Regions from separate parts of the Bacillus salitolerans genome, predicted to be linked through region 1. Evidence: a T-box and tRNA genes for the amino acid it is inferred to sense, from the RefSeq annotation. Region 1 holds a T-box; the other holds one or more tRNA genes.
What was found. The T-box of region 1 lies ahead of ACFSCX_RS03310 (glycine--tRNA ligase). A T-box ahead of a tRNA ligase gene usually reads a tRNA of that ligase, here a tRNA-Gly.
Positions count from the first base shown of each region.

Region 2: it has a tRNA-Gly gene. The T-box ahead of ACFSCX_RS03310 (glycine--tRNA ligase) is inferred to sense a tRNA for this amino acid. The anticodon was not compared.

Region 1 is NZ_JBHUEM010000003.1:344,394-356,205, reverse strand. Features, by position in the region: gene ACFSCX_RS03375 (RAxF-45 family protein) at 162-299, opposite strand; gene ACFSCX_RS03370 (PLL family lectin) at 371-1,606, opposite strand; gene ACFSCX_RS03365 (hypothetical protein) at 1,971-2,126, shown strand; gene ACFSCX_RS03360 (DMT family transporter) at 2,301-3,233, opposite strand; gene ACFSCX_RS03355 (Lrp/AsnC family transcriptional regulator) at 3,434-3,928, shown strand; gene ACFSCX_RS03350 (IDEAL domain-containing protein) at 4,077-4,298, shown strand; gene ACFSCX_RS03345 (hypothetical protein) at 4,472-4,801, opposite strand; gene kynB (arylformamidase) at 5,004-5,624, opposite strand; gene kynU (kynureninase) at 5,646-6,911, opposite strand; gene ACFSCX_RS03330 (glutaredoxin family protein) at 7,095-7,340, opposite strand; gene ACFSCX_RS03325 (DUF2500 domain-containing protein) at 7,353-7,715, opposite strand; gene ACFSCX_RS03320 (DUF6954 family protein) at 7,895-8,080, shown strand; gene ACFSCX_RS03315 (small, acid-soluble spore protein, alpha/beta type) at 8,198-8,470, opposite strand; T-box leader at 8,595-8,773, shown strand; gene ACFSCX_RS03310 (glycine--tRNA ligase) at 8,830-10,212, shown strand; gene ACFSCX_RS03305 (aminotransferase A) at 10,341-11,498, shown strand; gene ACFSCX_RS03300 (PAS domain-containing protein) at 11,774-11,812, opposite strand, start outside.
Region 2 is NZ_JBHUEM010000004.1:37,762-49,573, forward strand. Features, by position in the region: gene ACFSCX_RS05300 (succinate dehydrogenase cytochrome b558 subunit) at 14-643, shown strand; gene sdhA (succinate dehydrogenase flavoprotein subunit) at 738-2,495, shown strand; gene sdhB (succinate dehydrogenase iron-sulfur subunit) at 2,498-3,259, shown strand; gene ACFSCX_RS05315 (acyl-CoA thioesterase) at 3,382-3,870, shown strand; gene gerE (spore germination transcription factor GerE) at 3,985-4,209, shown strand; gene ACFSCX_RS05325 (MarR family winged helix-turn-helix transcriptional regulator) at 4,416-4,838, shown strand; gene racE (glutamate racemase) at 4,848-5,642, shown strand; gene ACFSCX_RS05335 (GerMN domain-containing protein) at 6,016-7,089, shown strand; gene rph (ribonuclease PH) at 7,242-7,991, shown strand; gene ACFSCX_RS05345 (XTP/dITP diphosphatase) at 8,005-8,607, shown strand; gene ACFSCX_RS05350 (metallophosphoesterase family protein) at 8,610-9,116, shown strand; tRNA gene ACFSCX_RS05355 (tRNA-Gly) at 9,233-9,306, shown strand; tRNA gene ACFSCX_RS05360 (tRNA-Arg) at 9,326-9,399, shown strand; gene ACFSCX_RS05365 (hypothetical protein) at 9,531-9,698, shown strand; gene ACFSCX_RS05370 (hypothetical protein) at 9,790-9,972, shown strand; partial or broken gene ACFSCX_RS05375 (DUF7674 family protein) at 10,088-10,279, shown strand; gene ACFSCX_RS05380 (hypothetical protein) at 10,296-10,802, shown strand; tRNA gene ACFSCX_RS05385 (tRNA-Arg) at 10,995-11,057, shown strand.

The sequences.
Region 1 (11,812 bases):
CTAATATCGCTCCTTAAAAATGAAATGAAAAAGCCATGAGTATCTCCTGATACCCATGGCTTTTTAAATAGACAAAACAATCATTATCTATTAAATCGAATGTATGAAAAAAAGATGCCAAAAAGGCATCTCTAGTCCAAATATCCTGTATCCGTTTTGGTTTAAGAGATGTGTGATGTTGCTATGCATTTGCTAAAAAAGGGCAGACTTCTCCCTTGGAAAACAAATGCAAAAATAATCGCACGACAATTGTAAATAAATTGAAGCAATTGTGTACGAATAGCAACAGCATAAACCATCTCTTTCACCTCCTTAAATAGTTACCATTATTATACATGGTTAAGTTTCTAAAGACAAATGATTTTATTATTTAACTCCCCGATTTCCATGTATGAATAAGTTGTTGATTTTGCCCTCTTGCAAAAACATCTATTCGGTTTCTTCCCCATGAAACTGCTGCAGGCTCTGATGTTAAAGACCCCTGAAGTTTATCCCATTCACTCCAGCTATCACCATCCCAATACTTATAAATTAGTTCATTTTGATCTCCCTTTGCAAAGACATCAATTCGGTTTTGTCCTTGTGATGTTGCTGCAGGACTAGATGTCAACGAACCACCAAGGTTCTCCCAATCACTCCAACTAGAGCCGTCCCACCACTTATGATATAAATGACGGTTTTGTCCTCGTGCAAAAACATCAATTCGATTTTTCCCCCATGATATGGCTGCTGGTGCCGACGTCAGAGTTCCTCCCAAATCCTCCCATCCACTCCATCTTGAGCCATTCCAATACTTATGATAAAGTCTTCTATTTGACCCTCTAGCAAATACATCTAATCGGTTTTCTCCCCATGAAGCGACTGCAGGAGACGACGTTAGCTGTCCACCAAGATTTTCCCAATCACTCCAACTAGAACCATCCCACCACTTATGATAAAGTGCTTGATCTTCCCCTCTTACAAATACGTCGATTCGATTTGGTCCCCATGACACTGCTGCTGGTGATGAGGTTAACTTACCACCAAGAGATTCCCAATCGCTCCATCTTGATCCATTCCAATAAATATGATACATTTGCTGACCTCTTCCTCTCGAAAACACATCTATCCTATTTCTCCCCCATGAAGAGGCGGTAGGTCCTGAGGTCAGAAAGCCACCGAGCGATTCCCAATCACTCCAGTTTTTTTCTGGAACAACTTCAACGTTCTCTAAGGCTAAACGAATCACTTGTTTAAATACTTGTTCTATTTTCTGTTGTGGTACACCATAAGCTCTTAAAAAATGGGAAACCCAAACATTCTGAGATGTGAACCTTTCATAGACCTGATTTGTCCTTTGACTAAGAGATCCTTGTATTTTTGCTTTATTTGAAATCGTAAACTCTACTGCTAAACGAAATAAATACCTTGAAATACCACGATTCACATTGAATTCTTGTAACCCATCTGCTAATTTTTTCAGATCATCCTTGATTTCATTCCATACTATTCGAAGCTGATCATTTGGTTGCCTTGAGGATACATAATAATAATACTGTAGAAATTCCTGTTCTCCAGGATGTGTAGGACGATACATACCAGTATAATGATGAGGTGAATATGCCACGCTCAAATACCCCCATTCGTTTAATTTGAAAATCTAAACATTTCTCCATTATCATCCATATGTATATCTTGGTCATTTTATTGCAATTTTTTATGGATTGCATAGGTTTAGGCAAAAAAATGGAGCAGCCATTAGCTGCTCTGAATAAATACGTAATTAGAGTTACTCTTAGAGATTTTGAATAATTGTTATCTCCTAATTAAAATTTAATTTGCTACTTAATCATGTAAGCTTCGCTTTCCATTTTTCATCCCTACGATTCATTAGTGTATTATTCGATAAACCACCAATTAAAGAATAAAAGTTTGAAACTTATAAAACAATATAATCAGAACCACAATTATGGATTATGGAGGTACTTTCAATGAGTAAATGGAATAATGAGGCTGCACCTAATAACAATTTATCTTCAACTGATCTAAAAAATTCAGAACTCCCATCAGCCCACGAGTTTGCTGAAGAATTATCTGATGGAATGGAACGAAATGATTACATAGAAAAACAACAAAACGAAAGATAAGATGGTAAAGAATACATCCCCTTTAAATAACTAGTTTCTTTATTGTGGAGAAAATCCAAATTTATACTTCCGCAAATCAAAAGACAGTTAATTTTGAGCACATAAAAAACGCTTGAAGAAAGATTCAAGCGTTTTTTATTGTGTATGTTCTTCAAGTATTGCACTCTGTAGCTCCTAGCCTCCTCTTTCCACTTTTCGTTGTATCGTATGTTGGACTTGTTTTCTAGAAGAATAGGCCTTCTTTTTATTATATGTAAATAAATAGCAGCTAGTAATCACAATGACACTCCCAAGAATTTGTATAAATGTCATTCTTTCTTCAAGTAAAAGAAAAGCTAAGATCATTGTAAAAATTGGGTTGAAATTAAGAAAAAGTCCTGCTGTCGTTGCTCCCAATTTTTTCACCCCTATATTCCAAAGTACAATGCACACGACTGTTGAGATTCCACCAGTGTATAATATCGAATAAACGAAGGTCGCATTAATATTGGTAACAGTAAAATCTGAAAGGTTAAACGGCAATACAATCAGTAGGCCAAAGATTCCAGAGTACAATGTAGCCATCATGGGTGAAGTGTAATTCATTGCCCATTTACTGAGGACAACATAAATTCCCCATATACAAACAGCTCCGATCATATATACGTCTCCTAGATTAAATTCTAGAGAAACTAATAGTTGTCTATTGCCATTTGTTAAGACAAGCAATACACCAAATAGCGAAATGAACATCGTTGTAATCTGAAAAAAAGTTAATTTTTCTTTAAGGAATATAAACGAAAAAAAAGCAATTGATAGGGCAATTAAGGTGGAAATTAACCCTACATTTGTCGCAGACGTATGCTCTAACGCCATAAACTGTAAAACATTAAATAACACAACCCCTGTCAGCCCCATTAATATCAACGGAAAAACAGCCTTTCGAGGGGGGAAAGGCTTTTTGTCAACTGCCCATACAATAGGAAGTAAACACAAGACAGCAATTAGCCAACGTAGCATTGTTAACGTCATTGGAGAAGCATGCCCGACAAGCCATTTTCCTACGATAAAATTTCCTGCCCACAAAAAGCTCGTCAAAAGTAATAATCCAAAATAGAAAAAGCGCATCCCTAACTCCCCCATGTATCTTCATATCGCCAGCTAGTATATTAATAACTTTAACATTAAAGATTAATATCCTAAACAATCTTTTGTATAATAGATAATAATCAAAACAAATTAAAGTTTCTTAGACTTTTCATTTATTTTCTTCTGCTTTAAGCTATGATAAACGGCTAATTATGAAATAATTTAAAGGAGGCGTTTTGATGGAATCAATCGTCAGTAAGGTGCTTGATAAAGTGGATATTCAAATTTTAGACATTCTGCAAAAGCAAGCACACGTAAGTAATGCAGAAATCGCTAGACGAGTAAATTTATCTTCACCAGCTGTCCACACAAGAATTAAACGATTAGAAAATGAAGGTTATATTAATCGGCATGTAGCAATCTTAAACCCTGAGAGATTAGGTTTTGATTTATTATGTTTTGTCTTTATAAGTTCAAATATCCATCATGCGGAGAAATTAGATATTTTAGAAGAAGCTTTTCGCCAAATGCCAGAGGTATTAGAATGTCACTGTTTAACAGGGGAGTATGATTATCTGTTAAAGGTTGCAAATAAAGATCGAAAAGATTTACAAGCTTTTATTCGTAAATTAAATAAGCTTGGGATCACGAAAATCCAAACCAGCTTAGGACTAAGAGAAATTAAGTATTCGACTGTCTTACCTATAGTGGATAATCATAATGAAGATCTATAGTGTACTATAGTAAAGTTTCAAATTTTCATCATGTTTAGCAAACATTGAAGGTATAAGTAAATAAATAAATATTTAAAATTTTCTAAAAATTACTTTACAAATTTTTGATTTCCATTGATAATAGTAAAAAGGCAAAGGAGGAATCATAATGAGTCAATACCAACAGGAACCTAAAAACGAACTAATGATAGTATGTGATCACACAGAAGATGAATCTGAATTTTCCCTTGCCGCGAAGCTAATATTAGATCAATCCATTCTAATATTTAACCGGCAAAGACTCATGAAACAAATAGATAAAGCCTTAGAACGAGGAGATAAAAAAGAATTTTTAGAATTGTCTAGACGATATACCCAACTTCTTTCATAACATTAAATATTTCAAAACATAAAGTATAATCGAACACCATTTTGGTGTTCTTTTTTCTTTGCCGCTTGTTAAGAACAAGGCTTTGACAGGCTATTTAACCATAATCGAGTGCCTGGCTCAATTAAGATACTAAACAGTGTATTTTTATCCTTCAATCAAAAAAAAGAACACTTCTACGTGTTCTTTCTGTCCTTACTATCCTTTATTATTTGCTCTACTTTATTTCTTGCTAGTTGTAAGTCCATATCCATGCTTGTTAGAAATTCAAGTAAAAGATCCTGATGTGCTTGCCGTTTCATCATATGGAATATATTGGGCTTCTCATATTTTAATATAGTAACAAGCTCACGGACCGGTAACAATTCTCTAGGAATCGAGCTCCTCAGTAACTGTCTAAAAAAGCTTACAAAGCTTGTGACAGAACTTGGGTGGTCTTGCTCGGTTAATATAAGTTTATTAAATTTTTCTAATCGTCTTAAAAGCTCACGTTTTTCATACAACATGATAACATCCTCCAATCTAAATGGGATCAGGGACATTACCAAAAGGGGAAGTAATATGTGTAAAACTTGATAGCCAGGAACTTATCGTCTTTCTACAACATAGACCCATTGCCTTAGCGTCGTCCTTCCTTTCGGTAAAGTTTTCCTTTTTCTACTTTTTACTGTCCATATGTTAAACTAATTTAAATAAATCATAAGAAAATTATAAAGGTCTAATTATAGCACGAACTGGACTTGCATCTCCACCTTTTATTGACAAGGGAACTGCTACCATTTCATAGTGGCCAGGATTTACATCCTTAAGGACTAATCCTTCTAAAATCAGAATATCCTGTGAAGCGAGCTCATGATGTGCAACCAATTCCTTACTATCGATTGGGTCGACAGAAGGCAAATCTAGTCCTAGTAATTTGATTCCTTTCCTAGCTAAACACTCTGCCACTCCTGGTTCAATACAGGGAATAGAATCTGGAAAAATGGACCTATCCTTCCATGCATTCGTTTTAAGTAACAATTTCTCGACACCTTGAGTATCGATGTCAACTACATCATCGATACAAATACTCTTTTTAGTCTCTAAACTAACTACAAGAGCATTACCTATAAATCTTTCTAAATTATAGTCATGAATTTTTTTACCACTGTCATCAAAATGATAGGGTGCATCAATGTGAGTCCCGGTATGTGTACTCATTTCTATCTTACCTACATTTACTGATCCAGTATGTTGTTTCGACCAGTTTAATGAAAAAAGAAACCTTGTATCTCCTGGCCAAACAGCCGTGGTTTCATTCAAAGGCATTGAAATATCTATCCAACCCATATATACCTCCAACGCTACTTATTAAGCGATAATCTCCCGTTCATTTTTAAACTTTTCATATGCTTTTGTATCCATTATGTGTTTCAATCTTTTTACAGTTTCCCATACCTCTTCAAATGATGTATAAAAGGCAATTGGAGCAAGTCTAATTAAATTCGGCTCACGATAATCTGGAATAACCTCATTTTCTTTCAACGCTTTACAAATACGCGCTGCATCCTCATGTTGAAGACAAACATGTCCTCCTCTCTCATTTTCCAAAGTAGGATTGATGATTTCAAATTCTTCCAGCTCTTCTTTTATTAATTGCATCAGAAAATCTGTAAGTTTTAACGATTTTTCTCGAATATTTTGGATTCCTGCCTCTTCAAATAATTGTAACGATCCTATTAATGGTGCAATACTTAAAAGATGAGGTGTACCAATCTGGTAAGCCCCAGCATGATTTTCATGCTCAAGTGTGTGTTTCATATCAAATTGCTTAGACTTATTTGAGCTAAACCATCCGGCTAGTCCAGGTGCTTTGCCAAAATGCTTGTTATTTACATATAACCCTCCAACAGATCCAGGGCCGCTATTGACATATTTATAATTACACCAAAAAGCAAAGTCTGGCTTACTTTCCTGAAAATTATGAGGAATAACACCAATAGAATGTGCTAAATCAAAACCGATGATAATATCACGTTCGTGAGCTGCGTTAACTAATCTCTTAATATCTAGAAGTTGACCACTACGATATAGAACAGATGACAATATGACGAGGCTAACATCACTTGTCATATTATTAATTATGTCATCCTCTTTTAAAGTAAAGCCATCTTGGCTTTTCACTTGGATTAGATGTTTCTCAGGACTCAGACCATTTAATTCAAGCTGACTTTTGATTGCATAAATATCTGAAGGAAACGTTAATTCGTCCGCAAGTATTTTTGTTTTCTGATTCGTTGGTTGAAAAAAAGTAGCAATCATTTGATGTAAATTCACGGTTGTTGAACCAGTAACGATGACTTCATTTTCATAGGCACCAATCAGTTTCGCCATCTGATTACCTAAATTTTCTGAAAGATAGAACCATGGATTATCACCCTTCATCCAACCATCGATTGCATGTTCCTTCCAAGAATTCAGAACCCCTATCAAACTTTTTTCTGCTCTTTTTGATAATAGTCCTAAAGAGTTTCCGTCTAGATAAATAGTTTGATCTTTCAAATAAAATTCGTTTCGAAAACTTGCTAACGGATCTTGAGCGTCCAGTAATCTTGCTGTTACTAAATATTGTTCCATCGAATACCCCATTCACTCATTCTTTTAATCTTTATCTATTATTAATAGCTTCGTGAACACATATTCAAAATCCTTTAATTTTTTTTGACTTTTTTATCCAAAAGAATAAACTTTATTGGATATGAAGCAAATCTACTTATTCAACAAAGAATCTTTAACAAAAAAAGAGCCTATGCGGCCCATTTAAGTTTGTAACAGCTTGGATAATTTTTCATAGTCAAATCCGTAAATTACCTCTTCTCCTATTTCTGATTTAACAACAGTGACTGGTGTGGCAGCAGCTCCTAATTGAATCACTTCATCAAGGTACTCTGGATTCTTTCGAATATCTCTCTCTTCATACTGAATGCCATGCTCTTTAAACCAAAGCTTCTCTTCGTGACATGGAGGACATGTTTCTTGTGTATAAATAATTACATTATAACTCATTTACATTCTCCTTTATTGAATTCTATTAAATCCTTTATATCTCGTACCTTGATATGTTAGGTCTCCAATATCCCCTTCTATGAGTAATCCTGACTCTTGTCCAGAAACTTGTAACTCAAGGCGATTTTTGCTTTCAATGAATTCAAAAGTGACAAAGTAAGCTGTTCGAGCATTCGTTTCTCCCCCGCCATAAACTTTTGTTCTTTTGGATACTACTATCACTCGTTCTACTAATACAGGGGAAGCATTATTAGTTGCCCAAGTAGAAAGACCTTTTACAATAATAAAAATAAACCCACCTATTACCAAGATTGGAATGACAACCATAAAAAAATTAAAAAACGCTGGTGGCCCTCCAAAAGGATCGTGTACCATAGAGTCCCCCTCCTTTATTATAATATATACGCATTCTATATATAGAAGGTTTCAGTTTTTGTCAAAACAGCTGTGTATGATCTTCTACAATAACTTTATCAAATTATAATGTGACAATGTAACTTTTTATCTTAATATGACGTTACTTATTATAAGAAGCAATTATTGGGGGAATCGTAATGAAGTGGTTTTTGTATATTTTATTTGTTTTCTTATATATCTTAGTTACATTCTTTGGATTAGGCCCGGTACTTTTAGCTGACGGTTCCATTCACGAGAGAATGGTAACAGTAGTAGCAATCATCTTATTGTATATTATTCTATCAATCACATTAAAAAAAGCTCTTCAAAAAGTTAGAAAATAGCGAAAAGCTATGGGTCACTATAATTCCTTCGCTATTTATTACAAACTTATATATGTTTAGAAGAAGATATATTTCATAAAGACGGGGATTCGCTTGTGTGAATCCTCGTCTATCACCTTATTTATTAAGCTGATTTTTCCCCATCCTAATTAATTCAGCCACTAACTTCCCACCAATCGGTCCACCAATTTTCCCTGCCTCTTTAGCAGTCATTTCCCCATTATATGAACGGTTCATTTGTATTCCTTGCTCTTTTGCAATCTCTAGATTCAGCTGCTTGTTGTTTTGGGGGTGAATGTGATACCCCTCATTCTCCATTACTTGGTATTTCAACTGATTTAATCCATCCCTAGCTTCTGGTACTAACAGCTTTCGATTTCTTCGCCCCATTTATTTCGCCTCCTTTATACTATGTTTTACACATATCCTGTTTAAATACACAAATGTTTTTGATTAAACATTGACTATCATTTTTATTTTTTGGTAATATTATGTTTATATGAAATTCTATTAATAAGTTGCTGTGACGGATGAATAGTATCTATTCCAATCATCTATAGCGAATCAGGGATGGTGAAAGCCTGATGATGATGAATGGAGAAACGGCGATCCTGAGCGAATTTTATGAAAAGAGGGTTTGTTTTTTCAAACCAACTAGGGTGGAACCGCGGGAACATAACTCTCGTCCCTAGGCTATTGTGGCCTAGAGACGAGAGTTTTTTATTTATTTTAAAGGAGAGAAAATCGTTATGACAAAAACAATGGAACAAGTAGTGTCTCATGCAAAACATAGAGGATTCGTATTCCCGGGATCTGAAATATACGGAGGCTTGGCCAATACATGGGATTATGGACCACTAGGTGTAGAACTTAAAAACAATATTAAAAAAGCCTGGTGGAAAAGGTTTGTACAGGAGTCTCCATACAATGTAGGATTAGATGCAGCGATTTTGATGAACCCAAAGACATGGGAAGCTTCTGGCCATTTAGGCAACTTTAATGATCCGATGATTGATTGTAAAAACTGTAAAGCAAGACATAGAGCGGATAAACTAATTGAGAATGCTCTTGAAGCAAAAGGACAAGAGATTATTGTAGATGGATTGCCATTTGAGAAAATGGAGGAACTTATTAAAGAAAATGAAATCTCGTGCCCTGAATGCGGAAGCAAAGACTTTACAACTATTCGCCAGTTCAACCTAATGTTTAAAACGTTCCAAGGGGTTACAGAAACGAGCACCAACGAAATATATCTTCGCCCTGAAACAGCACAAGGAATATTTGTAAACTTTAAAAATGTGCAAAGGTCCATGAGAAAGAAATTACCGTTTGGTATTGCCCAAGTAGGAAAAAGCTTCCGGAACGAAATTACTCCCGGAAACTTTACATTCCGCACAAGAGAATTTGAACAGATGGAGTTAGAGTTTTTCTGTAAGCCCGGAGAAGAACTTCAGTGGTTTAATTTTTGGAAAGAGACTGCAAACGAGTGGCTCCTTTCGCTTGGAATTAATAAAGGGAATCTTCGTCTTCGAGATCACTCAGATGATGAGCTTTCCCATTACAGTAATGCAACAACCGATTTCGAATATAAATTTCCATTTGGTTGGGGTGAACTATGGGGAATTGCTTCACGAACCGATTATGATTTAAAGCAACATGCACAGTTCTCTGGTGAAGATTTCAACTATATTGATCAGGAAACAAACGAACGGTATATACCATATTGTATTGAGCCTTCTTTAGGAGCAGATCGTGTAACTTTAGCATTTATGATCGATGCTTATGAAGAAGAAGGTCTTGAGGATGGTACGTCTAGGACAGTAATGAGATTACATCCATCACTCGCCCCATTTAAGGCAGCTGTTCTTCCATTATCCAAAAAATTATCAGAAGGAGCTCAAAACGTATACTCTGAACTGGCCAAATATTTCATGATAGACTACGATGAATCTGGGTCAATCGGAAAACGCTATCGCCGTCAGGATGAAATTGGGACTCCTTTCTGTATCACATATGATTTTGATTCAGAACAGGACCATACTGTCACAATAAGAGACCGTGATACTATGGAACAGCAAAGAATAACAATAAATGAGCTTAAATCTTATATTGAAGAAAAGCTCCAGTTTTAACAAAATGATGTAAGGGATAGAAGGGTAACTTCTATCTCTTTCTTATTCTCTTTTCACAAAGGAAAAAGTATGACTTTTATGTCCCACATGGTAAAATGATAGGCAGTATTACATAGGAGCGATGTAACGTGGAGCATTTAATTAATCAAACAGTCAAAAATATTCAAATATCTGGAATTCGTAAATTTTTTAACATGGTTTCTACATACGAAGATGTTATTTCATTGACTATCGGACAGCCTGACTTTCAAACACCAGAACATGTGAAACAAGCAGGAATCAATGGAATCATAGAAAACTTTACAAATTATACACATAATGCAGGTTTCCTAGAACTGAGGGAAGCAGCTGCCGAGTTTGTCAAAAAAAAATATAACCTAGTATATAATCCTACATCTGAAGTAATTGTCACTATTGGGGCTAGTCAAGCAATCGATTGTACGTTTAGAACAATCCTTGAACCTAACACCGAAGTCCTTTTACCTGGGCCTGTTTATCCAGGATATGAACCAATTATTCATCTCTGTGGAGCAAAGCCTATTCTTATAGACACGACCCAAAATGAATTTAAATTAACAGCTGATTTAATTGAACCTCACTTATCAGAAAAAACAAGGTGTATTGTATTACCATACCCATCTAATCCAACGGGTGCATCGTTAACTACCGAAGAGCTAGGAGAGATTACAAACCTTTTAAAAGACAAAAATATATTTGTCCTATCAGACGAGATATATAGTGAATTAATTTTTGATCGTCCTCACTCCTCAATTGCTCATTTCAATGAAATGAGAGAAAAAACGATTGTGATAAATGGTTTATCAAAATCACATTCCATGACGGGATGGAGAATCGGCTTACTATTTGCCCCAGAATATTTAGCCAAGCATTTATTAAAGGTACATCAATATAATGTTTCTTGTGCAACAACTATTTCACAAAAGGCTGCATATGAAGCTTTAACGAATGGTATTGATGATGCCCTATCTATGAAGAAAGTTTATCAAGAACGAATGGAGTATGTTTATTATCGCCTCCAATCGATGGGAATTGAAACAGTAAAACCAAGTGGAGCCTTCTATTTCTTTCCATCCATTAAAAAATTTGGACTTTCTTCATTCGATTTTGCTGTAAGATTACTAGAAGAAGCTCGTGTTGCGGTGGTTCCAGGTGATGCCTTTTCAAAATATGGTGAAGGCTATGTAAGACTGTCTTATGCTTATTCAATGGAGATACTTGTAGAAGCAATGGACCGTTTGGAACGATTTCTGTCGCATATAAGGTAATCTAGATAGACGATACAAAACACGAAATCTGTATTTTATCCTTTCTTTCAGAACAAAAGGCTCAGGGCGCCTCGTTTAGCCTAAGGCAGAAGCAAATAACCTGTCATGAAGAAAAGGGCGACCTTTCCCTTATATTCATGACAGGTTATTTGACCTCAAGGGGCTGGGCGCTGGAGCCGGATGACTAAAGCGCATTGTAATAAGATACAATCAAAACATATAATTTCTTTTTAAGCAAAAAAAATCGCCATTTCTATTGAAAAGATGGCGATTTTTTATGATCTTGGCAATTCAATTGTAAAGGTTGTTCCTTT
Region 2 (11,812 bases), on a different contig from region 1:
AGGGGGGTAAAACATGGCAGGAAATCGTGAATTTATTAATCGCAGATTGCATTCACTACTTGGTGTGATTCCAGTTGGTATTTTCTTAATTCAGCACTTAGTAGTCAATCACTTTGCAACTCAAGGCGCAGAAGCGTTCAACAAAGCTGCGCACTTTATGGAGAGCTTACCATTTAGATATGTACTAGAGGCTCTTATCATCTTTATACCAATTCTTTATCATGCAATTTATGGACTTTATATTGCATTTACTGCAAAAAATAACGTTAGCAATTATGGATTTTTCCGAAACTGGATGTTCTTATTACAACGTATTTCTGGTGTAGTTACATTAATTTTTATCTCATGGCATGTATGGGAAACAAGAATTGCAGCTGCTTTTGGAGCAGAAGTAAATTATGACATGATGGAAGCTATTTTAAGCAATCCACTTATGCTAGTTTTCTATATTGTAGGGGTTATTTCAACTATTTTCCACTTTGCAAATGGACTTTGGTCATTCTTTGTAAGCTGGGGTATTACGGTTACACCTCGTTCTCAAGTGATTTTAACATATGTCACTCTTGGAATTTTCGTGGCTCTATCATTTGTAGGACTTCGTGCGATATTTGCATTCATTGATCCTACATTAGCAAATATCTAATAGACCATTATTAATGGACAGATCAATATATTACAAAAATATCTTTTTAGATGAACATTCTAAAAAGACCCTATAGAAGGAAGTGAATTTGAAAATGAGTAAAGGCAAAATTATAGTTGTCGGTGGTGGACTTGCTGGTCTTATGGCAACTATTAAAGCTGCAGAAGCTGGCGTTTCAGTAGATTTATTTTCACTTGTTCCTGTAAAACGTTCACACTCAGTTTGTGCACAAGGTGGAATAAACGGTGCGGTAAACACAAAAGGTGAAGGCGATTCCCCATGGGAACACTTTGATGATACGGTATATGGTGGAGATTTCTTAGCGAACCAACCACCTGTAAAAGCAATGACAGAGGCAGCACCTGGAATTATCCATTTAATGGACCGTATGGGTGTTATGTTTAACCGTACACCAGAGGGACTTCTTGACTTCCGTCGTTTTGGTGGTACACAGCATCACCGTACTGCATTTGCTGGTGCAACAACAGGACAACAGTTACTATATGCACTTGATGAACAAGTACGTCGTTATGAAGTGGCAGGTTTAGTTCAGAAGTATGAAGGCTGGGAATTTTTAGGTTCTGTTCTGGATGATGAGGGAACCTGTCGTGGGGTTGTTGCTCAAAACCTTACATCTATGGAAATTAAATCATTCCCTGGTGATGCTGTTATTATGGCGACCGGTGGCCCAGGAATAATCTTTGGAAAGAGTACTAACTCAGTAATTAATACCGGATCTGCTGCAGCAATTGTTTATAGACAAGGTGCATATTATGCAAATGGAGAATTTATTCAAATTCACCCAACAGCAATTCCTGGTGATGATAAACTTCGTTTAATGAGTGAGTCTGCTCGTGGTGAAGGTGGACGTGTATGGACTTACAAAGATGGTAAGCCATGGTACTTCTTAGAAGAAAAGTACCCAGCATATGGAAACTTAGTACCACGTGATATTGCAACTCGTGAGATCTTCGATGTATGTGTAGAGCAGAAGCTTGGTATTAATGGTGAAAACATGGTGTACTTAGATCTTTCACATAAAGATCCAAAGGAACTTGATATTAAGCTTGGTGGAATTATTGAGATTTATGAAAAGTTCATGGGTGATGATCCACGTAAAGTACCTATGAAAATATTCCCTGCTGTTCACTATTCGATGGGTGGACTATGGGTAGATTATGATCAAATGACAAACATTCCTGGTTTATTTGCTGCTGGTGAGTGCGATTATTCTATGCACGGTGCAAACCGTTTAGGAGCGAACTCGTTACTTTCTGCTATATATGGTGGGATGGTTGCAGGACCTAAAGCAGTTGAATACATGAAGGGTCTTAAGAAGACTGCAGATGATATTGATTCTTCTGTATTTGATCGTTACGTAAAGCAAGAAGAAGAAAGAATCCAAAACATTATGTCTATGGATGGAAAAGAAAATGCTTATGTCCTTCATAAAGAGCTTGGTGAGTGGATGACTGACAATGTAACCGTTGTACGTACAAACGACAAGCTTCAAAAGACAGATGAGAAGATTCAAGAGCTTCAAGAAAGATTTAAAAACATTAATATTAATGATACTGCAAAATGGAGTAACCAAGGTGCTTCATTTACTCGTCAGCTTGAAAATATGTTACATTTAGCACGTGTTATCACAATCGGTGCATTAAACCGTAATGAAAGCCGTGGGGCTCACTATAAACCGGAATTCCCTGAGCGTAATGATGAGGAATTCTTAAAGACTACAATGGCTAAATTTACAGACGATGCCCCTAAGTTCCACTATGAGGATGTTGATACGTCTTTAATTGCGCCACGTAAGCGTGACTACTCAAAGAAAAAAGAGGGGGATAAATAACAATGAGCGAAAAGAAAAAAATCCGTTTCATTATTAGCCGTCAGGATAGTCCTGAATCCGCCCCTTACAAACAAGAGTTTGAACTAGATTATCGTCCAAACATGAACGTAATCTCAGCTCTTATGGAGATTCGTCGTAACCCTGTTGATGTAAATGGTAATGAAACATCACCAATTGCTTGGGACATGAACTGTCTTGAAGAGGTGTGCGGTGCATGTTCGATGGTTATTAATGGAAAGCCAAGACAGTCCTGTACTGCTCTTGTAGATCAGTTAGAGCAACCTATTCGCCTAGAGCCAATGAAGACGTTCCCAGTTGTTCGTGACCTACAAGTTGATAGAAGCCGTATGTTTGACTCACTTAAGAAAGTGAAAGCATGGATTCCTATTGATGGAACATATGATTTAGGTCCTGGACCACGTATGCCTGAAAAGAAGCGTCAATGGGCCTATGAATTATCTAAATGTATGACATGTGGTGTATGCTTAGAAGCGTGTCCAAATGTTAACAGTAATTCTGATTTTATTGGACCTGCTCCGCTTTCACAAGTTCGTCTATTTAATGCACATCCAACAGGAGCTATGAATAAATCTGATCGTTTAGAAGCAATTATGGGTGACGGTGGACTTGCGAATTGTGGTAACTCACAAAACTGCGTACAATCTTGTCCAAAAGGAATTCCATTAACAACTTCAATCGCAGCATTAAACCGAGATACTACGGTTCAAATGTTCAGAAACTTCTTTGGTAGTGACGAAGTTTAATTTATATCATCAAAAAAATTTTAAAACCTCTTCATGCTGATCATGAAGGGGTTTTTTACCTATATTTATGGTACAGGTCATCTATTTCATCAGCAAAGAATTCCAAAATAGGAGGAGTTAATGTGAAAAAAGCGTCTTACATAGAAGATATTCATAAATGGGAAACAGGATTTTCTTATTCATATCCTATAAAAGTAAGGTTTTGTGAAACAGATATGTTCGGACATGTAAACAATACAACCATTTTTACATATTTTGAAGAAGCGAGAATCGAATTTTTTAAATCAATAGGGCTTATGCAAGAATGGATGAATGGAAATAGCGAGCTGATCCCAGTTGTTGCCGATTTACAATGTGATTATCTTGCGCAAACATTTTTTGATGAAACATTACTTGTATTTGTAAAGATTCAAAAAATAGGAAGATCCTCTCTAGACTTACATTATATGTGTAAAAAAGAAAATGGAATTGTTGCATTTACTGGTAGGGGTACAATTGTGCAAATTAATAAAAAGACTGGTAAGGCATGTGAGTGGAATGAGAAATGGGTAGCGCAATTCAAACAACACATGCTACAAAAGTCAGATGAAGAAATCCTCCAAAAATATTAGTAGTGGACGAATCAGAATATGTAACAGCAACCATCAAAGTCACATAGTATATGTTGACTAAATATATACCCATCCGATTAAACAGCTCGCACCTTAGCAAGGAGGGTACAACAATTGAAGGAGAAAGACTTTCAACCAAAGCCATTGCTCACAAAACGAGAAAGAGAAGTATTCGAGCTGTTAGTTCAAGATAAAACAACGAAGGAAATTGCAGGAGAGTTGTTTATAAGTGAGAAGACGGTTCGAAATCATATTTCCAATGCTATGCAAAAGCTTGGAGTAAAGGGGCGTTCACAAGCGGTTGTAGAGCTCCTTCGTATGGGGGAACTAGAGCTTTAGTATGTTGCCGGTTTTTTCTAATAAGAAAAAGCCGGCTTTCTACATACTGTTACGTTCAATGGAAAAAATGATGCTTTTATAGCTTTTTCTTGAAATTTCGCCAAAAAAGATAGAAAATAAAACTAATATACACTTACTACTTACTTATTCTAAATTGACAGGGGGAGTGTGTTGTGACCCAATACAATCAACAAATAGATATTGATATGGTCGTAGCTGAATCCGAGAAATCGTTAAGATATATTGCTGGTATTATTAAACAAAAAGGTAGAGAGATATTAAATCAATATACGATTACCCCGCCCCAATTCGTCGCTTTGCAGTGGCTATTAGAGAATGGGGATATGACAATAGGCGAACTGTCTAATAAAATGTTTTTAGCGTGTAGCACGACTACCGACTTAATTGATCGAATGGAAAAAAGCGAGCTAGTTGTACGTGTGAAGGATGAAAATGATCGAAGAGTCGTCAGAATTCACCTTTTAGACGAGGGGGCACGTATCATTGAGGAGGTAATTCAAAAACGTCAAAATTATTTAGCTCAAGTATTAAGTACGTTTTCTACCGAGGAGGTTTCTTCTTTAGAAAAGCTGTTAAGCAAGCTACATCAAGAAATGAAAACAGAATGAGGCGATTATTTGAATAGACCAATAGGTGTCATTGATTCAGGTGTAGGTGGATTAACTGTTGCAAAGGAAATAATGCGACAATTGCCAAAAGAGCAAATCATTTACTTAGGTGATACCTCGAGATGCCCATACGGTCCTAGACCTCAAGATGAGGTAAAGAAATTCACATGGGAAATGACGAATTATTTAGAGAAATATGAAATCAAAATGCTAGTAATTGCTTGTAATACGGCAACTGCTGCTGTTCTTGAAGAGGTTCAGAATAGTTTATCCATTCCAGTAGTAGGGGTTGTACATCCAGGTGCAAGGTCTGCAGTAAAAGTAACAAGAAATAAGAGGATTGGAGTTATCGGGACGGCTGGAACTATTAAGAGTCGTGCATATGAAATCGCACTGAACTCTATTAGTGATGAAATAGCTGTTGAGAGTCTTGCCTGTCCAAACCTTGTGCCAATTGTGGAATCGGGAGATTTTGAATCCGAAGAAGCTCTGGACGTAGTATTGGAAGAGCTACGGCCACTTTTAGAAAGTAGTATGGATACGCTTATACTTGGATGTACTCATTATCCATTATTATCTCCCCTAATAAAGAGAGTATTAGGCTCGAAAGTAACGTTAATCAGTTCTGGGGATGAAACAGCAAGGGAAGTAAGTACGATTCTCTATCATAACCAGCTCCTTAATAGATCTGCTAAAAAGACTCATCAATTTTTAACAACAGGTCCGAAAGAGGCTTTTCAAAAAGTAGCTAGTAAGCTGTTTCAACAAAATATAGACAAAATACAAGTAATACAATTAACGTGATGGATATTTTTTAGTTAGGAAAGTAAAGGTTTCTGGTGTTTAGTTTATACAATGTTACCGCTAAATCCAGCCGGCTCCAGCGCTCAGCCAAGATGAAATGGCGACGATCTTTGCCATTTCATCCTACTCGAGGGAATAAGAAAAAATCACTTTTTCCTTGGTCAAATAACCTGTCATGAATAATAGGGAAAACCACCCTTTTTTCATGACAGGTTATTTGCTGTGCCTTAGGCTAAACGGGGTGCACTGAGCCTTTTGTTCTTATACTGCATTCTAATCCCTTAAGTTTTTTTAAAAAATATGTGACAAGCGGTCTAAATATTAAAAAAGCTCGTATATATAGTAGTACAAACTACCTTGGGAGGGAATTGGAATGTCTAAATTACCAAAAGCAAAAATAGTAACTTCAACCATGATTGCATCTTCTGTGCTGCTTTCTGGTTGTGGATTATTCGGGGGAGATCAAGCGATGCAAGAAATCGATCCTCCTCAAGATGTAACGTATGTAGAAGATGGGACAACGGTAACTGAAGAAAATTCAAATGTTCAGAATAATGATGAGGCGACGACAGAAACGGTTACAAGAGAAATTTACTTAATTGACTCCGATGGATATGTTGTTCCTCAAACCTTCGATTTACCTAAATCAGAGGGTGCAGCAAAGCAGGTACTTGAATACTTAGTAGATGGCGGGCCGATCAGTAACATGTTACCTGACGGATTTAGAGCGGTGCTTCCAGCAGATACACAGGTTCAAACAAATTTATTGGAAGATGGTACAATTGTCGCTGATTTTTCACAGGAATTCACAAACTATAAAGCTGAAGATGAAATGAGAATCCTACAAGCCATTACGTGGACACTCACACAATTTGATTCAGTGAAAAATGTTAAAATCAGAATTAATGGTCATGATCAAACCGTTATGCCTGTGAATAATACTCCAATCAATAATGAAGGTTTAAGTCGTGAGGATGGAATTAACCTTGATAACTCTGGGGTTGTTGATATGTTAGATAGTGAATTGGTAACCCTCTATTTCCTTTCGCAACAAGGAGATAATGTCTATTATGTGCCGGTTACGAGAAGAGTTGAAGAGATGGGGCAAGATAAGATTGTAACGGCAGTTAACGAGCTGATTGAAGGTCCAGGATTAATTTCTGGTTTGCTATCCGAGTTTAATCCAGAGGCAAAGTTAATTTCTGAACCTACCTATGAAGATGGTGTTGTTACATTAAACTTTAACGAATCAATCCTTGGAAATCTTGAAGGAACAGCTATCTCTAAGCATGTTCTCAATTCTATTGTATTTTCGTTAACCGACCAGCCTGGTGTTGAGAGTGTGGCAATCCAAGTTAATGGAAATAGTGAGCTCTTAACGGATTCAGGCGAATCTTTACTTGAACCAGTTTCAAGACCTTCTAGTGTTAACACAGGAGAGTTTTAAGATTTGCTAACTGTTGGCTATTAAGGAAAAAATAACATATACTTATAAAAGAGGTAGGCAAATTGCTACCTCTTTTTATTCGATTTTTGTACGTTTATTTGTCAGATGATGGCTATACTATGGAAGCGAATCCATGTTAAGGAGGGTTTTACGTGAGAGTTGATGGAAGAGAACGACACCAATTAAGAGAAGTACATATAGAAAAGGACTACATAAAACACCCAGAAGGATCTGTATTAATCACAGTAGGAGAAACAAAGGTTATTTGTACTGCTAGTATTGAAGACAAGGTACCTCCTTTTATGAGGAATGGGGGGAAAGGATGGATTACGGCTGAATATTCAATGTTACCAAGAGCAACTGAAACAAGAAATATAAGGGAATCTAGTAAAGGAAAAGTTACTGGACGTACAATGGAAATTCAACGTCTCATTGGACGAGCTTTAAGGTCTATCGTAGATTTAGAGAAGCTAGGTGAACGTACGATTTGGATTGATTGTGATGTTATTCAAGCGGATGGAGGTACTCGAACGGCTTCTATTACAGGTGCTTACGTTGCGTTAGTACTAGCATTATCGAAATTATGGGAGAAGAAGGTTCTGACAAGCTTACCAGTTTATGATTTCTTAGCTGCAACCTCGGTTGGTATTGACGAAGAACTTGGACCTATTTTAGATTTGAACTATATAGAGGATTCGAAGGCTAACGTAGATATGAATATTATCATGACTGGAAAAGGAGAATTTGTTGAATTGCAAGGTACTGGTGAAGAAGCGACATTCTCAAGAAAACAATTGAATGAACTGCTCGATCTTGGAGAGAAAGGCATACAAGAGTTAATCACCCTCCAACAGGAAACCCTTGGTGAACAAATTGCATCTATAATCCTGAATAACAAGTAAAGGATGAACTTTTTTGAAAAAAGTAATTGTGGCAACAAAAAACCGTGGCAAGGTACAGGATTTCAAACAGTTGTTTCAGAGGAAGGGTTATGAAGTAATTTCATTATTAGAAATTCCGAGTAGTCCAGATATTGATGAGACAGGAACAACATTTGTTCAAAATGCAATTCTGAAAGCGGAAGGAATATCTGACATCCTCCAAACAATGGTTATAGCAGATGATTCTGGCCTTTCAATAGATGCTTTAGGGGGAAAGCCAGGAATTTTTTCAGCTAGATATGCTGGTGACCATAAAAATGATGAAGATAACTTAAACAAAGTGCTTAAGGAGCTTCATGGAGTAAAGGAAGAAGATAGAACTGCCCGTTTTCATTGTGCCCTTGCCTTAGCTGTTCCTGGTCGAGATACCATTACGGTGGAAGGAACTTGTGAAGGATTTATTACAGAAGAGCCGATTGGAGATAACGGGTTCGGCTATGATCCAATCTTTTTCGTTAGGGAAAAAAACAAAACAATGGCTCAGCTAACAAAAGAAGAAAAAAATGAAATTAGTCATCGTGCAAATGCCTTAAGGAAGTTAGAAGAAACAATGAAGAACATAAGGTTAGGATATTAAATATGAAAGTTTTACTAATTAGTGATTCACATGGATTAGAGAACGAACTAAGGCAAGTTGCAGAGGCGTACACGGGTAAGGTTGATCTAATGATTCATTGTGGAGACTCTGAACTACCTGCTGTCCATGAGGTTTTAGAGAATTTTCTAGTTGTAAAAGGTAACTGTGATTTAGAGAACTTTCCCGAGGATCTTTTAGAGGAAGCTGGAGAGTTTAAGCTTTATGCAACACATGGGCATTTATATAATGTGAAAATGTCACTTGCAAATATTAGCTATCGTGCTGATGAGGTAGGGGCTAATATTGTATGTTTTGGACACTCTCATCTTGCTGGATCAGAATTGATTGACGGAATATTGATGATTAACCCTGGCAGTTTTCGATTACCAAGAGGCAGAAAGGAACGAACCTACTGCATACTTGAGCTAATTAATCGAAATGTGTCGGTAATTTTCTACGATCATGAGCATGAAAAAATAGAACAATTATGCTATACTTATACTCTGTAGAGGGGATTCTGTTCTCCTCTGCAAAAAAATATCAAAAGTTGTTGACTTTTGATTTTAATCTTGTTAAGATAATATCTGTCGCTGATAATTGATTTCTTAAATATCAGAGTGAAAATGCGGGTGTAGTTTAATGGTAAAACCTCAGCCTTCCAAGCTGATGTCGTGAGTTCGATTCTCATCACCCGCTCCAAAAAGTTTTATAGTAATTTGTCCCAGTAGCTCAGCTGGATAGAGCAACGCCCTTCTAAGGCGTCGGTCGGGAGTTCGAATCTCTCCTGGGACGCTAACTAAATCGGGTGCAATGCCCGTCAAATCAACCTTCTATATCGTTTAGTGAAACGGTCAGTATAACGGTCATGTAAGTAATTACACCGTATATCGACTTACACACTTTCGATATAGGAGGTTTTTTGTATGACCAAAAGAAAAGGAATATTTGAAGTAAATGTAGATGTGAGAAAGATTTTAGAAGGGAGTTCTACTACCTCTAAAGAAGCACCAAAGGCTATTAAGCAAACGAATGTATTAAGTAGGTCTATATTAATTTCAGATGCTCTTGATGTCATTACAAGGCAAATATAGCTACAAAATATTTGAATTTGGAGAATCATTTGTAATAGCAAAGAGATTTGAAGCAAACCAAATAAAATAACAGGTTAACTAAGAGGATATTATGATTAAGAAAACAGGAAATGAGTATAGTGATTTATTAGAACAAGAATTGTTAGAAGCAGGTGTGCCAATGCTGAATGGATTAGACGGTAAACCTATGAATCCGACTAATGTGTTAGTAAACCATTCAATTTCGGCTAAACCATTTATTAACATATTATTAAACTATGCTCAAAGGAAATAGAGTGGTGGAATGGAGAACAGCCTGGACTTCACCATTTATTTGGAAATGTTTTAAACCCTTTCCTCATTGCTCATATAGAAGCGGAAGAGAACATTGACCTTATACAAAGGTATTTGATATCTTAGAAAGAATGGCGAAGAGTACAGATGATGACATAGACAATGTCTTAGTAGTTACTATACTTGCACGAATAGGTGATGATTCAGAGGTTTTAAAGAAATCAATTAAATACATGGGTGCTATTACAAAGGACAAATCTTATGAATTTGAAAAGAATTTAGGAAGGACATTAAAACCATTTAAATAAATTAGAAGGTGCATAAATGGATGTTAAGACGATTGCAGAGGTATATAGACTAGGACTACTAATAAAGTTCTTTAACGTGGAAGAAGTTATCCAATGGATTGACAATATCATTGAGGAAAGGGATGTTAATGATATTCCTTCTGTCTTTTATGATATATCATTAGTAAAAGACAAAAAAAGAATGGTTGATTTGTTAGGGGAAATTGATGGAACGGTTGAAAAGAATAAGCCAACTAATATATTACTTAGCTTAATCTATGACAGTTGGGAAATAAAAAATGAAGATGAAACAATCAGTATGATGAATGATTTAGCTTATATCTCTTATGATTACATAGATAGCTTATTGTTCGGAACAATTGTGGCACTTGTAGACCAATATGAAGAAGCCAAAAATGGATATGGTAATCCTTCTTGTTCTGTGGAAACCATTTTAGGTTATGTATCGGAAGCTAAAGATTCAATAAAGGAATTTCTAGTTGATTATAGGCAATATATGAAGTTATGGAAGGATAAAGGGTAGTGTAGGAGACCACTTGAATGTATTGGGAGGTGGTCTTTTATAATATCGACATTTGTTTGTTAGTTCATTTTAAATTACATATCCTAATTGATAATGAAACATACTTCTTTTATAATGGGGATAAGCGATAACGGTCTAAGTTCGACAAATGACCGTTATACATGAACGTGAACGAATAGCGATATATAAGGCAGCTCAGCTGGATAGAGCAACGCCCTTCTAAGGCGTCGGTCGGGAGTTCGAATCTCTCCTGGGACGTCATTTAATGTTTTGGATAAGTGAAAGCACTCATAAACGTTGTTAAATCAACGTTTTTGGGTGTTTTTCTTTTGTGTAGGAATATTAAAGAATTTGATAGGAAAAGATCTAAAATTTATTTATTAGACAAGTTATATCACCATCTTCTCAACCTTTTCAATAATGCTTTTCTCATCTCGAACTGAAACATGGTTGATAGGAACCTCCTATATATAACAAGACGCTTGTGAATGACGTATTCTGGTGGGCTATATTCAGAAGTAGTTACACGATTAACAGGCACAGCATCTCAGGATTTATCTGTAATGTATGATACAACTTATTATTATATAGTAGTCGCTTCAAATGTTTAGTGATAGTTTGAATCGTAATAAAGCCTCTGTGACCCTGCATAATTCTTGCCGATTCAAGATAGCAAAATTGATGTTGACTCATTTTATAAAATCAACTCAGATGGGACAGTTTACTCTTGAGGGACAAAAGCTACAGACAATTAGGGTTAAGAGATCCGACTAAACGTACCTATCTAACAAGCAATTTATCTCTCTTCCTAATCGATGACCTAGTAGTAGGATAGAACTTTTTAGTTGCTCTTGAGCAGAGTTTACGGTTGGGGAGCTAATGCTTCAAGGTAGGATTATTTCTAGTCCAACCCTAATTCACACTAGTACTATAGTTGATGCAGACTAATAATAATTAGCCCTTCTCATTTGAGAGGGGTTCTTTTCTTTTTTCTCTTATGATGGAGAATT